4 regions of the Photobacterium satsumensis genome follow, and region 4 is predicted to be linked to each of the others. Evidence: riboswitches for the same ligand, from Rfam matches in the RefSeq annotation. Region 4 holds a riboswitch; each other region holds the start of a gene.

Region 1 (3,659 bases), on a different contig from region 4:
GCATTACGTTTGTCGAACGCGCAGTAAAGGCGGATAAAAATCAACCAGAGCGGAAGTTGACGCTGGATGAGTATATTCCACGCGCGGTGCCGGCTTGGAAAGTAAAGCAGGCTAATGAGCTTTATCGTCAGCATAAATCAACGCTGGATAAAATTGGTCAGCAATATGGCGTTCAGCCACGCTTTATTGTTGCCTTATGGGGGGTCGAAAGTAATTTCGGTCGTCTGATGGGTAATTATAATGTGGTTGAGGCTTTATCGACCATGGCTTATGAAGGCCGTCGTGAAGCCTTTTTCCGCGGGCAGGTAATGGCGGCGCTGGAAATATTGGATGCTGGTCATATTAGCCCTGAAAACATGAAGGGCTCTTGGGCGGGGGCGATGGGGCAACCTCAGTTTATGCCGACGTCATTTTTGTCTTATGCAGTTGATGGCAATAATGACGGAAAGATTGATATCTGGCAGACAGAGGCTGATGTTTTTGCCTCTGCCGCGAATTATTTAAAAAAAGCGGGCTGGGATGATCAATATACTTGGGGTCGACAAGTTTCATTATCGGCTTCTATCGATGATTCGTTGCTGGGGGTCGAAAAGAGCAAAGCCAAAACGCTAGCAGATTGGCAACGACTAGGCGTTCGTCGTTTGAATGGCCAGGCTTTACCGAATGTTGATATTGATGCGTGGCTTATTCAACCGGATGATAAGCATGGCCGGGCCTACTTGATCTACGGTAATTACCAATCCTTACTGAAATGGAACCGCTCACACTATTTCGCTTTGGCGGTAAGTCATTTAGCCGACCAAATCCGCTAAAGCCACAATATGACAAAGAAGCCAGACCAAGAGGTCTGGTTTTTTATACTTTAAAGAAAGTAACGAGCTTCTCTATAATCGTAACGATGACTCAAAATTAACGACTCATTATTGGGTGTTATTAACTCATCGAGTTAATTTTGTCATGGTTATGTGATTGGTGTTGTTGATTTTTACCATTAACATCAAAATGTTACATTTTTCCAGAACATTTTTTCCTAGCAATAAAAAAACCCGGCAAAGCCGGGTTTTTAGATATTCGCAAGATAATTTGAATGATTAGATTTCAAATTCTTCTAGAGACTTGCCGTCATCAAGTGCTTTTTTAAGAGCGCTTGGTGTACGACCTTGGCCAGTCCAAGTTTTCTCATCACCATTTTCATCTAGGAAACGGTATTTAGCTGGACGCTGTGCACGTTTCGCTTTAGGTGCTTTATTTAGAGTCGCTAGAAGCTCTTCTGGGTCAATACCGTCAGCAAGAAGCATTTCACGGTATTGAGCTAGCTTCTCGGTACGTTCTTTTTCTTTAGCGACTTCTTCAGCTTCAGACTCTTCACGCTCAGTAACAACAGTTTGAAGTTTTTCTAGCGCTTCCTGTAGTTGCTCAAGAGAATATTCACGAGAAAGAGCGCGTAGGCTGCGAAGGTTAAGTAGCGCTTTCATTGCATCAGACATTTTTTATTTCCTGTAGGCCTAAAACTATAAATTAATAATAGCAGTGACAATTCAATAATTGCAATAATAATACTTTTAATACGGCGATGCCAATTAAAAAATGAAGGGTTCATTTATTTTTTCGCAAATTATCGGGTTCATTTCTCATTTGTAATAGAATGTAATGCTCAAGATGAGTAAATATTCTTATCTACAATCAACAGAAGCTGTTAAATAATTGCCATCAATTTCATATGTAATGAGTATGAAAATTTGCTTTCAACTGCCTGATTCTTGTTACTCATCGCAAGACTATTCACTATTTGTGTCATTTTTTTCACATTAACTGGTTGCATTTGGATGTCTATTCCGTAGAATTGACCAGACCTAGACTAAGGGTAGAGGCGCATCGTCTATTAGTAGTAAATCGGAGGGTGATTCCGGTGAGGATTTACGAAAGGAGCCGTTGCCGAAGTAAGCTCGGACTATCAAACCAGCTTGCTGGGGTTGTCACCAAATAGGGACAACACTGCCATAGTATATAATTACATTAACTATGGAGCGCTACTGTGGAGTCGGAAAAGGGGTACCTCCCTTCCTTTTACTCTTCTATACACGACAAGATGTGGTGTAAAACAGTAGATCTCCAACCAGGATCGGTTGTAGTCGAGATCATGAATATTGTAGATTTTTCCCATTCCGCCATGTCACTGTTGCCACCTTTGGTTGCATTGGGCTTGGCAATCCTTACACGACGCGTTTTAGTTTCTTTGGGTGTAGGTGTCCTTCTGGGCGCATTCCTGCTGACTGATTTTTCGGTTGGTGGCACCGCAAGCTATATTGGTACCACGGTTAAAGGGCTGTTTATTGATGACGGCGCCATTAACAGCTGGAACATGAGTATCGTCGCCTTCCTTATTTTGCTGGGTATGACCACAGCATTGCTGACACTTTCTGGCGGTACCCGTGCATTTGCCGAGTGGGCACAAACCAAAATCAAGAGCAAGCGTGGTGCTAAATTGCTGGCTGCTTTCTTGGGTGTGTTTATTTTTGTTGATGATTACTTCAATAGCTTGGCGGTCGGTTCGATCTCACGCCCAGTGACAGATCGTTTTTATGTATCCCGAGCCAAACTGGCGTATATCCTTGATTCAACAGCAGCACCAATGTGTGTGCTAATGCCTGCTTCAAGCTGGGGTGCCTACATTATCACCTTGATTGGCGGTATTTTGGCAACACATGGCGTCACAGAGTACACCCCGCTGGGTGCATTCGTACAGCTGGCTCCAATGAATTTCTATGCAGTTTTTGCCCTGCTGATGGTATTCGTGGTGGCGTGGTTCCAAATTGATGTTGGCCCGATGAAAAAGCATGAGCTAGAAGCAAGCCATTGCCGCGGCTTCGATGAAGGCGATGACGACAGCCGTGCCAAGGATCTGAACGACGAGCTAGAAATTGAAGAAAGCAAAAATGGCCGTGTTGCTGACCTTATCATGCCAATTGTGACCCTGATTGTAGCCACTTTCTTCTTTATGATCTTTACGGGCTACCAAGCACTGGCTGCTGATGGCCTTGCATTTAGCGTTCTGGGTGCCTTTGAGAACACCGATGTGGGTATGTCTCTGGTATACGGTGGCCTGGTTGGTTTTGCGGCCGCGCTAATCCCGGTATTCCGCCAGCGTATCCCGATGGCTGATGTCACGTCTACGCTGTGGATCGGGGCGAAGTCGATGTTCGGTGCGATTTTAATCCTGCTGTTTGCATGGAGCATCGGTTCGGTGATCAGCGATATGGCAACGGGCAAATACCTGTCGACGATGGTGGAAGGTAATATTAGCCCTATGTTGTTGCCGGCTATCCTATTCTTGCTTGCTGGATTGATGGCATTCTCTACCGGTACCTCATGGGGTACGTTCGGTATCATGCTACCAATCGCCGGTGATCTGGCTGCTGCAACGGATATCATGCTAATGCTACCTATGCTCGGTGCCGTATTGGCGGGCTCTGTATTCGGTGACCATTGTTCTCCTATTTCGGATACCACAATTCTGTCGTCAACCGGTGCACGCTGTCACCACATTGATCACGTATCAACGCAGTTACCGTACGCGTTGTCGATGGCGGTGGTATCAACCATTGGTTTCTTGGTACTTGGTTTCACGAGCTCTCTGGCTGTGTCGTTCCTAGCGGCAA
Region 2 (3,659 bases), 350 kb from region 4:
TGAGGAATTTGATCCCTTTTTCCATCCCGGCATAAGCCGAATAGGCAAATATCGCGGTACAAAGCATCAAAACAATAATCTGGGTCACGGTATCTTTTGGTACACCAAACAGGTAGTTGGCACCTTCTGTGATCAAGGGGGCAGCGAGGCCAAGGGTTGTCGCACCACCACCGAGCAGACCAAAGATAAACAACACATCAATGACTTTACCCAACCAACCATAACTACGGGCTTCACCAATGACTGGCATCAACGCCGCTGATACCTTCAGTACTGGCTGCTTACGGACATAAAAGAAATACGCAATCGGCAAGGCTGGCACCAAGTAGATGGACCAAGCAATCGGCCCCCAATGGAACAAACCGTAGGTTGCGGCCCAGCGAACCGCCTCTTCACTCCCCGGCTCAAGCTGGAACGGAGGCGCTTGGTAATAATACGCCCACTCTATCGTTCCCCAGTACAAGATACTGGCACCGATCCCCCCACAGAACAGCATCGCTGCCCATGAAGCCGTGGTAAATTCAGGCTTTTCATCAGGATCACCCAATTTGATTTGGCCGATGTCGGAAAAAACGATGTAAATCATAAAGAAAAATGCAGCGACACCGAGCGACAAATATAGGAACCCTAATTTGTCAGTCATAAACGTTTTGGCGATAGCAATCCATTCAGCACCTTGTACTGGAAACAGCAGCAAAGGCACCACAACCGAGATCAACATGCCCAGCGCCCCGAAGAAGGTGGGTTTATCGATCAATTCAAAGTGTTTGCGAGAAAACACGGTAGCTCCTTAAGATTAAATCCCTGTAATGGGTAACTGAGATAATCCGAGAAAAGGGCCTAACGCTTCAAACCAACATTCTAATGAACACGATGAAAAAAGCTGATTATTAGCTGACATAATTATTCAGCCGTATATAATGTTCGACTTATCACCTAATTCCAGTAGGATTGACGGTGATATTCCCTAAATCAGTAGAGGCGCGCTGCCTAAGAGTAACCGAGCAGAGGGTGATACCTGTGAAGCCGGAGAAAGGAGTCAGCGCCGAAGTGACTGCAGCTATCAACTCAGTCGCTGGGTCTGTGTCAAATAGGCACAGAACTGCCATAGTATTTACCTATGGAGCGCTACCTGAAGGGGTAACAAGTCATACCTTTCTGCGTCTTAGTTACACTTCCTTTCGGTAGATCTCCACCTTTAAGTTGTAGGTGTGATGAGATCATGAACCTTGTAGATTTTTCGGACTCGCTAATGTCCGTTGTCCCAGCCATGCTGGCTGTTATCCTTGCAGTCACTACTAGGCGGGTTTTGCTTTCCCTTGGCTCAGGTATCTTTGCCGGTGCCATGATGCTAAACCAATATTCACCGCTTGAGTCACTGCAGTACCTGGTTGAAAAAGTGCTGGCGATTGTCTGGGTTGATGGTGCACTGAATGGTGACAACGTCAACATGATCATCTTCATGCTGCTGCTTGGTGCGCTGATCAGCTTGATGAGCGTATCCGGTGCAACCCAAGCGTTTGCCGACTGGGCAGCGGTACGCTGTAAAGATCGCCGCAGTGCCAAGTCCCTCACCGGTTTGATGGTCTTTATCTTCTTCATCGATGACTTCTTCCACAGCCTATCTGTAGGGGCAATCTGTCGTCCGGTTACCGACCGTTTCAACATTTCACGTGCAAAATTGGCCTACCTGCTTGATTCAACCGCGGCACCGGTTTGTGTACTGATGCCTATCTCGTCATGGGGTGCCTACATCATCGCCTTGGTGGGCGGTATCATGGTGGCGCACGGCGTGACAGATCAGAGCCCAATCTCGGCCTTTGTCGAGATGATGCCAATGAACCTGTATGCGGTCTTCACTTTGGTCATGGTGCTGTGCGTTATTGCTTTCCAACTTGATATCGGTCCAATGCGCAAGCATGAGAAATGGGCGCTAGAAGGCAAACTATGGGATGAGTCCAAAGGCAAGCCTGCAGGTTTGGAGGTTGAGGTACCTGAATCTGCCAAAGGCGGCATGATCGACATGGTATTGCCCATCCTAACCCTAACGATGGCGACGGTATTTTTCATGGTGCAATCTGGCGCTGATGTACTTGCCGCTAATGGCGAGGCCTTCAGCGTGATCGGTTCATTTGAAAACACCGATGTCGGCTCATCACTGGTATACGGTGCGATCTGTAGCCTTGTGGTTTCTATTGCCCTAGCCCTGCGTTTGAAACTTGGCAAAGATTCTTGGATGAAAGCGGCACCACAAGGCATTTCAGCGATGATGCCCGCTATTGTGATCTTGTTCTTTGCTTGGACGATCGGTTCAGTTGTCCGTGACATGCAAACCGGTATTTACCTGGCTTCTATGTCAAACGGAAACCTGCCTGTTGAGCTGCTTCCAGCGGTTGTCTTCCTACTGTCTTGTGCCATGGCATTTGCGACCGGGACCAGCTGGGGTACCTTCGGTATCATGCTACCACTCGCCGGTGATATTGCCGCTGCCAGTGACATTGCACTCCTACTTCCTATGCTGTCTGCTGTGTTGGCAGGTGCGGTATTTGGTGATCACAGCTCACCAATTTCAAGCACCAGTATCCTGTCGGCGACCGGTGCAGGCTGTCACCATATGGACCATGTAATGACCCAGCTACCTTACGCATGCTCGGTCGCGTTCGGTGCCCTACTGGGTTACCTCGCCATCGGTTACACCCATTCAGCTTGGGCAGGTGTTGCCGTTAGTAGCCTCTGGTTCTTAGCCTTCTGTGCCTTTGCGGTTCGCAAAAGCAAGCCCGTTATGGCTGCCGAGCCTGTGACTGGCTAACACAGCACCTCAATACGATTACCAAAAGAGCAAGGCCATGGGCCTTGCTCTTTGTTTATCAGCCGATCTTTGTCTCTTTGCTGCGCTTACTGGCTGTGCTTGATTTTCAAGTCAGAGAAATAGGCATTGTTACCCGGCTGGGTGATAAGCCCTATCACCCCTTTGTGTTCCGAGCCATGGAACAGCCGATCCACCACCAGCACCTTCTCTCCATCAATATAAAAAATAGCTTGGTTATTGTTTATCTCAGCCGTCAATTTAAACCACTGACCGGGACGAATGTTAGCGGCGCTTTCATATTGGCCCGGAGCGGTTTCCCTGAGCACATCTCCTGAGTGATCAGGGTAGGAGAAATATTGAATCGTTAATTCACGCTGTGTTTCATCTTCTGACACCGCATTAACAGGACGTAAGTAAACCCCTTCGTACTCTGACATATCTTCACTCACCCGAAAGACAATACCAACGAAGCCAGTGGCCGACTCCTGTTGCGGCTCACCTGCCATCAATAGCTCAATGGTGCCGTCACGGAATGGAAGTGTCTGCAAAGCAAGATAGGTACAATTGTCACAGCCCCCCTGCGCCAGTGACTTATGCTCCGGTAACACTGACACGTGTATGCCTTTTTGGCCGTGGTAATCGACCACTTCAGCTTTAACACCTTCAGCAACCGTATTATCCAAGGTGTCCAACGGGAAATTTTCAAAGTCTAATGCCGTTGCAACATTCGCAAACAGTCCTATGCACAACGTTATTGCCCACATACCGAATGGCTTTGCCGACCTTTTCTGCCTGTTCATAGCCCACTACCTAGCTGGATGTTTATTTCAAGTTAGCTGAAAAGAAATCC
Region 3 (3,659 bases), on a different contig from region 4:
AGAAAGAGAAACGCCGTAATCCCTATGATGTAATACCAGAACGAAAAAGGGCTACCAGTGGTAGCCCTTTTTGCTAATAAAGCCATAATCGCTTAGATTCACTTCAGCGTGGTTTCCAACGCCCGTAAACACAACGCGACATTTTCGCTTCGGGCTGCATAGCCCATCAGCCCAATACGCCATGCTTTACCCGCCAAAGCACCGAGGCCAGCACCAATTTCCAGGTTGTAGCGCTCCAGCAAGGTCTTCCTCACCTCGGCGTCATCAATACCCTCGGGAATATATACGGCATTAAGCTGTGGCAAGCGGTGGGCTTCATCAACCACAAATTCAATCCCTAATTGCTCTAGACCTTCACGCAACTCCAGATGGGCATCTTTATGACGCTGCCAGGCATTTTCCAAGCCTTCATTTTGCAGTAGAACCAAGGCTTCATGCAGTGCATACAAACTGTTCACCGGCGCGGTATGATGATAGCTTCGCTTGCCTTCTCCACTCCAGTAACCCAGCACCAAGCTCTGATCCAAAAACCAGCTCTGGACAGGCGCCTGACGGCTTTGGATCTTGGCGACGGCTTTCTCAGAGAAAGTCAGTGGTGACAAGCCCGGAACACAAGATAAGCACTTCTGGCTGCCAGAGTACACCGCATCAAGTTGCCATTCATCCACCAGCAAGGGCACGCCACCGAGCGATGTCACGGCATCGACAATCGTCAGGCAATCATGCTCACGGGCCAGTTTGGCAATCGCCTCTGCATCGGTCAAAGCACCAGTAGAGGTTTCGGCATGGACAAAGGCCACGATTTTGGCATCTGGGTGGCTCTCGAGCGCTTGGGCAACCAAAGCAGGATCAACAGGCTCGCCCCAGTTATTATCAACCATAACCGCAACACCACCGCAGCGCTCGACATTCTCACGCATCCTGTCACCAAACACGCCATTACGGCAGACAATCACTTTGTCACCCGGCTCTACCAAATTAACAAAGCAGGCTTCCATACCGGCACTACCCGGCGCAGAAACCGCAATGGTAAAGGTATTTTGAGTTTGGAAGGCATACTGTAGCAGTTGCTTGAGCTCATCCATCATGCCGATGAATAGTGGATCTAGGTGGCCAATGGTCGGACGGCTCAGGGCCTGTAGCACCTGTGGGTAAATATCCGATGGACCGGGCCCCATAAGGGTGCGTTGTGGTGGATAGAAACTACCAATCGTCATTTTTATCTTTCTCCCTGGCGGTAAGCGTGGCATTCGCCTCATTATTGTAAGGTACTGATTGACTATATCAGTATTAGGCTAATTATGCTTATCCCAAATCATAACCCCCTTGTAGCACATAGCTCCCCTGGATACTTGTGACAATTTTTTGCAATTTTTATGCATATTTTATTTCTGTGCAATTGACAACGGACTAGGAAATCCGGTTCAATATAGATCGTTTTTTGTTCATCCTGAGGAAAGGTTTTTCTCAGGTGAAGACAGAAGAGGAGCGTTACCCAGGTATCTGGATTGCGGGGCCCCACCCCAAAGCAGTCTTGAGAGGGGGAGTAACGCCGAGATACAACATGACAGGGGGCATGGAGTATCGGCTACGAAGGTTGAATCCTTCTGGCTGTCATCTATTCACTATGGTAATGAATAGATGGGGAGCTTCTGGTTGTTGTACCGGTTTACATCTTGCCTTTTTGCTCTCCTGACTTTTTGTCGGGACTACCATCCCGAGCCCCCTGTGAATTGCGTTTTGACTTTTTATTACTGGGAGACTCGTTGTGAGCTTTGTCGAAAATAACTTTACTGTTCCTCCACCGATAACCGTAGCGAAATTTGGCGGTACTAGCGTAGCCGATCATGCCGCCATGAGCCGAAGTGCCACGATCATCAAGGATAATCCTGCTGCCAAAGTAGTATTGATCAGTGCCTGTTCCGGCGTTACCAACCTGTTAGTTGAACTTGCAAATGGAATTGCCGATAACGAGCAGCGCTCCCAACGGCTACAGCAATTAAAATCGATACACCAAAACATTATCGACAAACTGGCCCGTCCGGAAGCCGTTGCTGACCACATAGAACAATTAATCAATACCGTGGCTAGTCTCGCAGAGCTGGCGGCCGATGCCCCTTCGACCAAGCTGACCGATCAATTGGTTGCCCATGGCGAATTGTTGTCGACCCACCTGTTTAGCCAAATTCTCAACGAAATGGGGGCTCCAGCCCAACGTTTCGATATTCGCTCCGTGATGCGCACTGACGGCCAGCATGGTAAAGCCATACCGGATGTCGATACTATCCGTCAGCTTGCCGATGAACAACTCCAGCCACTGCTGGAAAAAGACACCGTTATCGTTTCCCAAGGCTTTATCGGCTCAAGCCGTGAAGGCGAAACCACCACGTTAGGCCGCGGCGGCAGTGATTACAGTGCAGCCTTGGTCGCCGAGGCTATCAGCGCGGAAACTCTGGAAATATGGACCGATGTACCGGGTATGTATTCCACAGACCCGCGTATCACAAGCAATGCCAAGCCAATCAGCGAGATTAGCTTTAGCGAAGCGTCTGAAATGGCCAACTTCGGGGCGAAAATCCTTCATCCATCAACTCTGTTGCCTGCGGTCCGCCAACAAATCCCTGTCTTTATCGGTTCATCCAAAGCACCTGAACAAGGTGGCACCTGGATCCGCCAGCAAGTCAGCGAACCACCGAAATTCAGGGCTCTGGCACTGCGCTGTAATCAAACGATGGTAACCCTGACCAGCCTGAACATGTTCCATGCCTATGGCTTCCTGTCAGAGGTCTTTCGTATTTTGGCCGAACACAAAATCTCGGTCGACTTGATCACCACCTCAGAAGTCAGTGTGTCACTCACTCTGGATCAGACCGATACAGGAGGAGGCGCGCCTAGCCTACCAGAGAGCGCTATGGATCAGCTTAGCCAGCTATGCCGAGTAGACGTCGAGCAAGATCTTTGCCTGGTTGCATTGATCGGTAACGATCTTGGTGATGCCCCTGGCGCTGCAACCCAGGTATTCAGTCGCCTGGAACAATACAGCCCACGCATGATCTGCTTTGGTGCCAGCACCCACAACCTGTGCTTCCTGGTCAAAAACAAAGAGTCGCGGGAAGTGATTAAGGTCTTGCACCACGGGCTATTCGAGTAATCGTATATCTCAGGATGGGACAGAAAATAAGAAAAAGGCGCTCAATGAGCGCCTTTTTTAGTTTTGATGACCCGTCCTAAAAGGCGGGTCCATTAACCATAACTAGTTATTCAGATTCGGACCCAGCCATTTTTCAGCCTCAGCGAGATCCCACCCTTTGCGATCAGCATAGCTGTCTCGCTGATCGTTCTGGATCTGGGCGATTGCAAAATAGCGCGAATCCGGGTGGGAGAAGTACCAACCCGATACCGAGGCGCCCGGCCACATGGCGTAGCTGGTTGTCAGTGACATGTCGATCGTCTCTTCGACGTTTAACAACTCCCACAAGCTGCCCTTTTCGGTATGCTCCGGACAGGCCGGATATCCCGGAGCCGGTCGGATCCCTTGGTATTTCTCACGGATCAGATCGTCGTTGGACAAATCCTCATCTGGCGAATAGCCCCAAATATCCTTACGCACCTGCTCGTGAAGGTACTCGGCAAAGGCTTCAGCCAAGCGATCAGCAATC
Region 4 (3,659 bases):
CATGGCGGCGCCGGGTGGTTTGTTGTTCGCCAAAATATTGGTGCCAGAAACCGAGGAGCGAAGTAGTGAAACGGTTGAAGAAGATGTATCAATAGAAAAACCGGCCAATGTCATTGATGCTGCCGCTGCAGGGGCATCCAGCGGACTCATGCTGGCATTGAATGTCGGTGCTATGCTACTTGCGTTTATTGGCTTGATTGCCTTGGTCAACGGCATGCTTGGCGGTGTGGGTAGCTATATCGGCTTGCCTGAATTGTCGCTGGAGTACTTGCTTGGCTATTTGTTCTATCCGGTCGCGGTGATTATTGGTATCCCATTTGACGAGGCAATGGTATCGGCATCGTTTATAGGCCAGAAGTTGGTGCTTAATGAGTTTGTCGCTTATGTGAATTTCACTGAGTACCTAGCAGTGACTGAGCTATCGACTCGTAGTACCGCCATAATCACGTTTGCATTGTGTGGCTTTGCGAACTTTGCCGCCGCGGCAATGCTGCTGGGGGGATTAGGTACGATGGCACCTAAGCGTCGTCATGAAATTTCGACGCTATGTATGTCGGCGATTTTTGCCGCCACCATGTCAAACCTTATGAGTGCGACGATTGCGGGCTTCTTTTTCTCGTTTTAGGTTCCTCTTTTCTGTCGTTGCATACGGATAGCCGAGTAAATTTATGTTGCTTGGCTACTTTATATAGGGGGATCTCAGTGGTTATGGCGGGTTTACACTGGGTTTATGAGCGGAGATCTTACTGATTTTGATTTTTTTTTGATTTTTTTAAAAATAATGCTGTACATAAAGCGCTCAGCTGTTAATATTCGTCTCGTTCTTTAGAACAAAGAGTTATTCAATGCAACATCAAGTACAAGTTAAACCTTTAGCTACTTTTACGTTATCGTACTGTATCTCACTGTTTCCCTTAGATTGAACGTAACATTAAATAATTCACTAACCTATCATATCGCATAATGCGATTAGTTTATTAATGAATTTATAAGGGGCAGTCTATGTCTAAGTCAACTGGTATCGTTAAGTGGTTCAACGAAGAGAAAGGTTTCGGTTTCATCACTCAAGAAAACGGCGGTGCTGATGTATTCGTACACTTCCGCGCTATCGCTTCTGAAGGCTTCAAGACTCTTGCTGAAGGTCAAAAGGTTTCTTTTGACGTAGAACAAGGTCAAAAAGGCCCACAAGCTGCAAACGTTGTAGCTCTGTAAGTCGAAACTTACTTTGTGATAAAATGCTGGCTTAGGCCGGCATTTTTTATATCTGTCATATCTGATCCGCATTTCTCCTTCTCCTTCTCCTTTTCTTTACCTATTCCCTGTTTTCCTTTAGTTGCGTAAATATGCAACCAAAACTATTGCGATAACATCTCTAGCTGCTTATTTGTTCAAACTAATCTTAACAGCCATGTCATGGTTCTCGGTATGTATTCATATCAAACTATCAGAGCGGCCGGAAGTCGATCGTTATGGTGATTTAACCTTCAATGGTGTGCTTTTATAGTGTTTAGTGATGTTAAATTAATGTTTTAAAGAATTGTTTGTGTGATCTTGCTCACGGTTTGTGGTCAATTCTGTTTGGTTTGGCGAAAATTGTGTTTTATTCATTGTAGCGCGAGAAGTTATTCAGTCTCGCTAGTTAGTAGAGGCGCATTGCCTAACAGTAGTTTAGTGAAGGCCGACAGCCAGAGAAGCTAAATGAAAGGAGCCAATGCCGAAGTAGTATCGGTTGTCAGCCGTGCTGCTGGGGTTGTTCTTAATAGGAACAGCACTGTCATCCAGACCTTGTTTGGGTGGGGAGCTACAGCAATTTTTGTCATCGAACAGGTAAGTTCACCTACCGATTTCGTACAGCCTTTGTCTGCCCGTGTTTCTATACACCCCTCCTCGATACTAAATTCACTGGGTATAAAAGTACCTTGATGTTGTTTTTTCAGGAGAAGTCTACGAATGGCTGATTACGGATTGTTGTCCATCGTACCCGCGGTGCTGGCATTGATACTCGCCTTTACCACTCGGCATGTTGTTTTGGCGCTGGGAGTGGCAGTGATCAGCGGTATGCTGATTTTAACTAAGGGCCATCCCGTTGATACTGCGCTGATGTTCCTGTCTGATGGGCCGTTTACCCAGCTCGCCTCAGGTAGCAACGCCCAGATCATTATTGTTATTACCATCATTTCAGGCTTTATCTATCTGGTCGAGCAAAGTGGTGGTATGGCAGCGTTCTCGACCATGGCCACCCGTTATGTGTCATCCCCGATCAAAGCCCAGTTGGCGACATGGGCGACCGGGATTGGGATCTTTTTCACCGACTCGGGCAATTCGCTTATCCTTGGCCCGATGTTCTCGCCAATCTATCAGAAGCTCAAATTGAGCAAAGAAAAACTGGCGTTCATTATCGACTCGACCTCGTCACCGGTTTGTGTGCTGATCCCTATCATCAGCTGGGGGGTCTATTCGCAAGGGTTGATTGAAAACGCTTTCGATAATATGGGCCAGCAAGTCGATGGTTTCACGACGTTCTTGCAGGTGATCCCCTATCAGCTCTATGCATTGCTGGCGCTTTTCAGTGTCCCTGTTTATGCGATGTTGAAAAAAGATTGGGGCCCGATGGCTGAAGCAGAGCAACAAGCCCGCCAGCAGACGGAGGTGAGTGTGCCATCGTCAGGCCAAGAGCAGCCGGTTAAATCTGGTCGTATTTCACTGATAGTCCTACCACTGGCTGTGCTGTTTGGCTCGCTGATTGCCTTGTTTACCTACAATTACCACCTGCACGGCACAATCAATGGACCTGTGATCCGCACATCATTGGGAACCAGCTATCTGATTGCCTCGGTAACAGCGATTGCCTACTACGCCTATACCAAAACTATGACCGCTTCGACAGCCTTCAACACTTTTGTGTCGGGAATGCAGCGGATCATGCTAATTTTGATTATCTTGCTACTGGCATGGACCTTGGGTGATATCTGTAAGTCTCTGGGGACTGGGGATTATATCAGCCAGGTAATGAATGACCGTCTGCCGGTATTCTTGCTGCCAGCAATGATTTTTATTATCGGCAGTTTTATCTCGGTGGCGACGGGATCGTCGTGGGGCACCTTTGCTATCTTGATCCCCATTGCTGTACCGGTTGCCAGCGCTCTGGGGGCTGACCCGCTGATTTGTATTGGCGCAGCTTTGAGTGGCGGCATGCTGGGGGATCATTCTTCACCGATTTCAGATACAACGATTTTAAGTTCGATGTCTACCGGGTGTGATCATGTATCCCATGTCCGTACCCAGTTCCCGTATGCCATTTTGACTGGTGTGACTGCCAGTATTGGTTTTATGGTCGCCGAGATCACCCGTAGCCCGTATACCATTTTGTTGGCGGCATTACTGCAAATTGCTTTGATTGTTTTGATGGTGCGCCGTCAGGCTTCAGTAAGCCCTATTACCGCTTAAGAAGCGATTGCTTAGAAAGCGTCTGTTTATAAAGGATTGATGATGAACACACTATTTTGGCTAAGAGATGAAGTAAAAGTTGGTGAACACAGAACGGCACTGACACCAACAGGGGCCAAATCACTGATTGATGCTGGCGCACAAGTAATTGTGGAGCGTAGCAGCACACGTATTTTTCCCGACCAAGCTTATGTGGATGTCGGTTGTGAACT

The links. A riboswitch is a leader RNA that binds a small molecule or an ion and turns the genes downstream of it on or off. The one in region 4 is predicted to bind lysine.
Region 1: another riboswitch for lysine. It lies ahead of L4D79_RS19350 (Na+/H+ antiporter NhaC family protein); the one in region 4 lies ahead of L4D79_RS08820 (Na+/H+ antiporter NhaC family protein).
Region 2: another riboswitch for lysine. It lies ahead of L4D79_RS10260 (Na+/H+ antiporter NhaC family protein); the one in region 4 lies ahead of L4D79_RS08820 (Na+/H+ antiporter NhaC family protein).
Region 3: another riboswitch for lysine. It lies ahead of lysC (lysine-sensitive aspartokinase 3); the one in region 4 lies ahead of L4D79_RS08820 (Na+/H+ antiporter NhaC family protein).

The regions. Positions count from the first base shown of each region.
Region 1 covers NZ_JAKJSK010000009.1:180,267-183,925, forward strand. Annotated here, with positions in the region: gene L4D79_RS19340 (lytic murein transglycosylase) at 1-812, shown strand, start outside; gene L4D79_RS19345 (H-NS family histone-like protein) at 1,092-1,487, opposite strand; lysine riboswitch at 1,858-2,041, shown strand; gene L4D79_RS19350 (Na+/H+ antiporter NhaC family protein) at 2,141-3,659, shown strand, end outside.
Region 2 covers NZ_JAKJSK010000006.1:2,272,873-2,276,531, reverse strand. Annotated here, with positions in the region: gene L4D79_RS10265 (BCCT family transporter) at 1-781, opposite strand, end outside; lysine riboswitch at 969-1,139, shown strand; gene L4D79_RS10260 (Na+/H+ antiporter NhaC family protein) at 1,223-2,809, shown strand; gene L4D79_RS10255 (3-keto-alpha-glucoside-1,2-lyase-like domain-containing protein) at 2,896-3,609, opposite strand.
Region 3 covers NZ_JAKJSK010000014.1:6,741-10,399, reverse strand. Annotated here, with positions in the region: gene L4D79_RS24065 (PglL family O-oligosaccharyltransferase) at 1-19, shown strand, start outside; gene L4D79_RS24060 (pyridoxal-phosphate-dependent aminotransferase family protein) at 99-1,217, opposite strand; lysine riboswitch at 1,474-1,660, shown strand; gene lysC (lysine-sensitive aspartokinase 3) at 1,769-3,151, shown strand; gene metH (methionine synthase) at 3,254-3,659, opposite strand, start outside.
Region 4 covers NZ_JAKJSK010000006.1:1,926,564-1,930,222, reverse strand. Annotated here, with positions in the region: gene L4D79_RS08830 (NupC/NupG family nucleoside CNT transporter) at 1-625, shown strand, start outside; gene cspE (transcription antiterminator/RNA stability regulator CspE) at 1,003-1,212, shown strand; lysine riboswitch at 1,636-1,812, shown strand; gene L4D79_RS08820 (Na+/H+ antiporter NhaC family protein) at 1,951-3,447, shown strand; gene L4D79_RS08815 (saccharopine dehydrogenase) at 3,490-3,659, shown strand, end outside.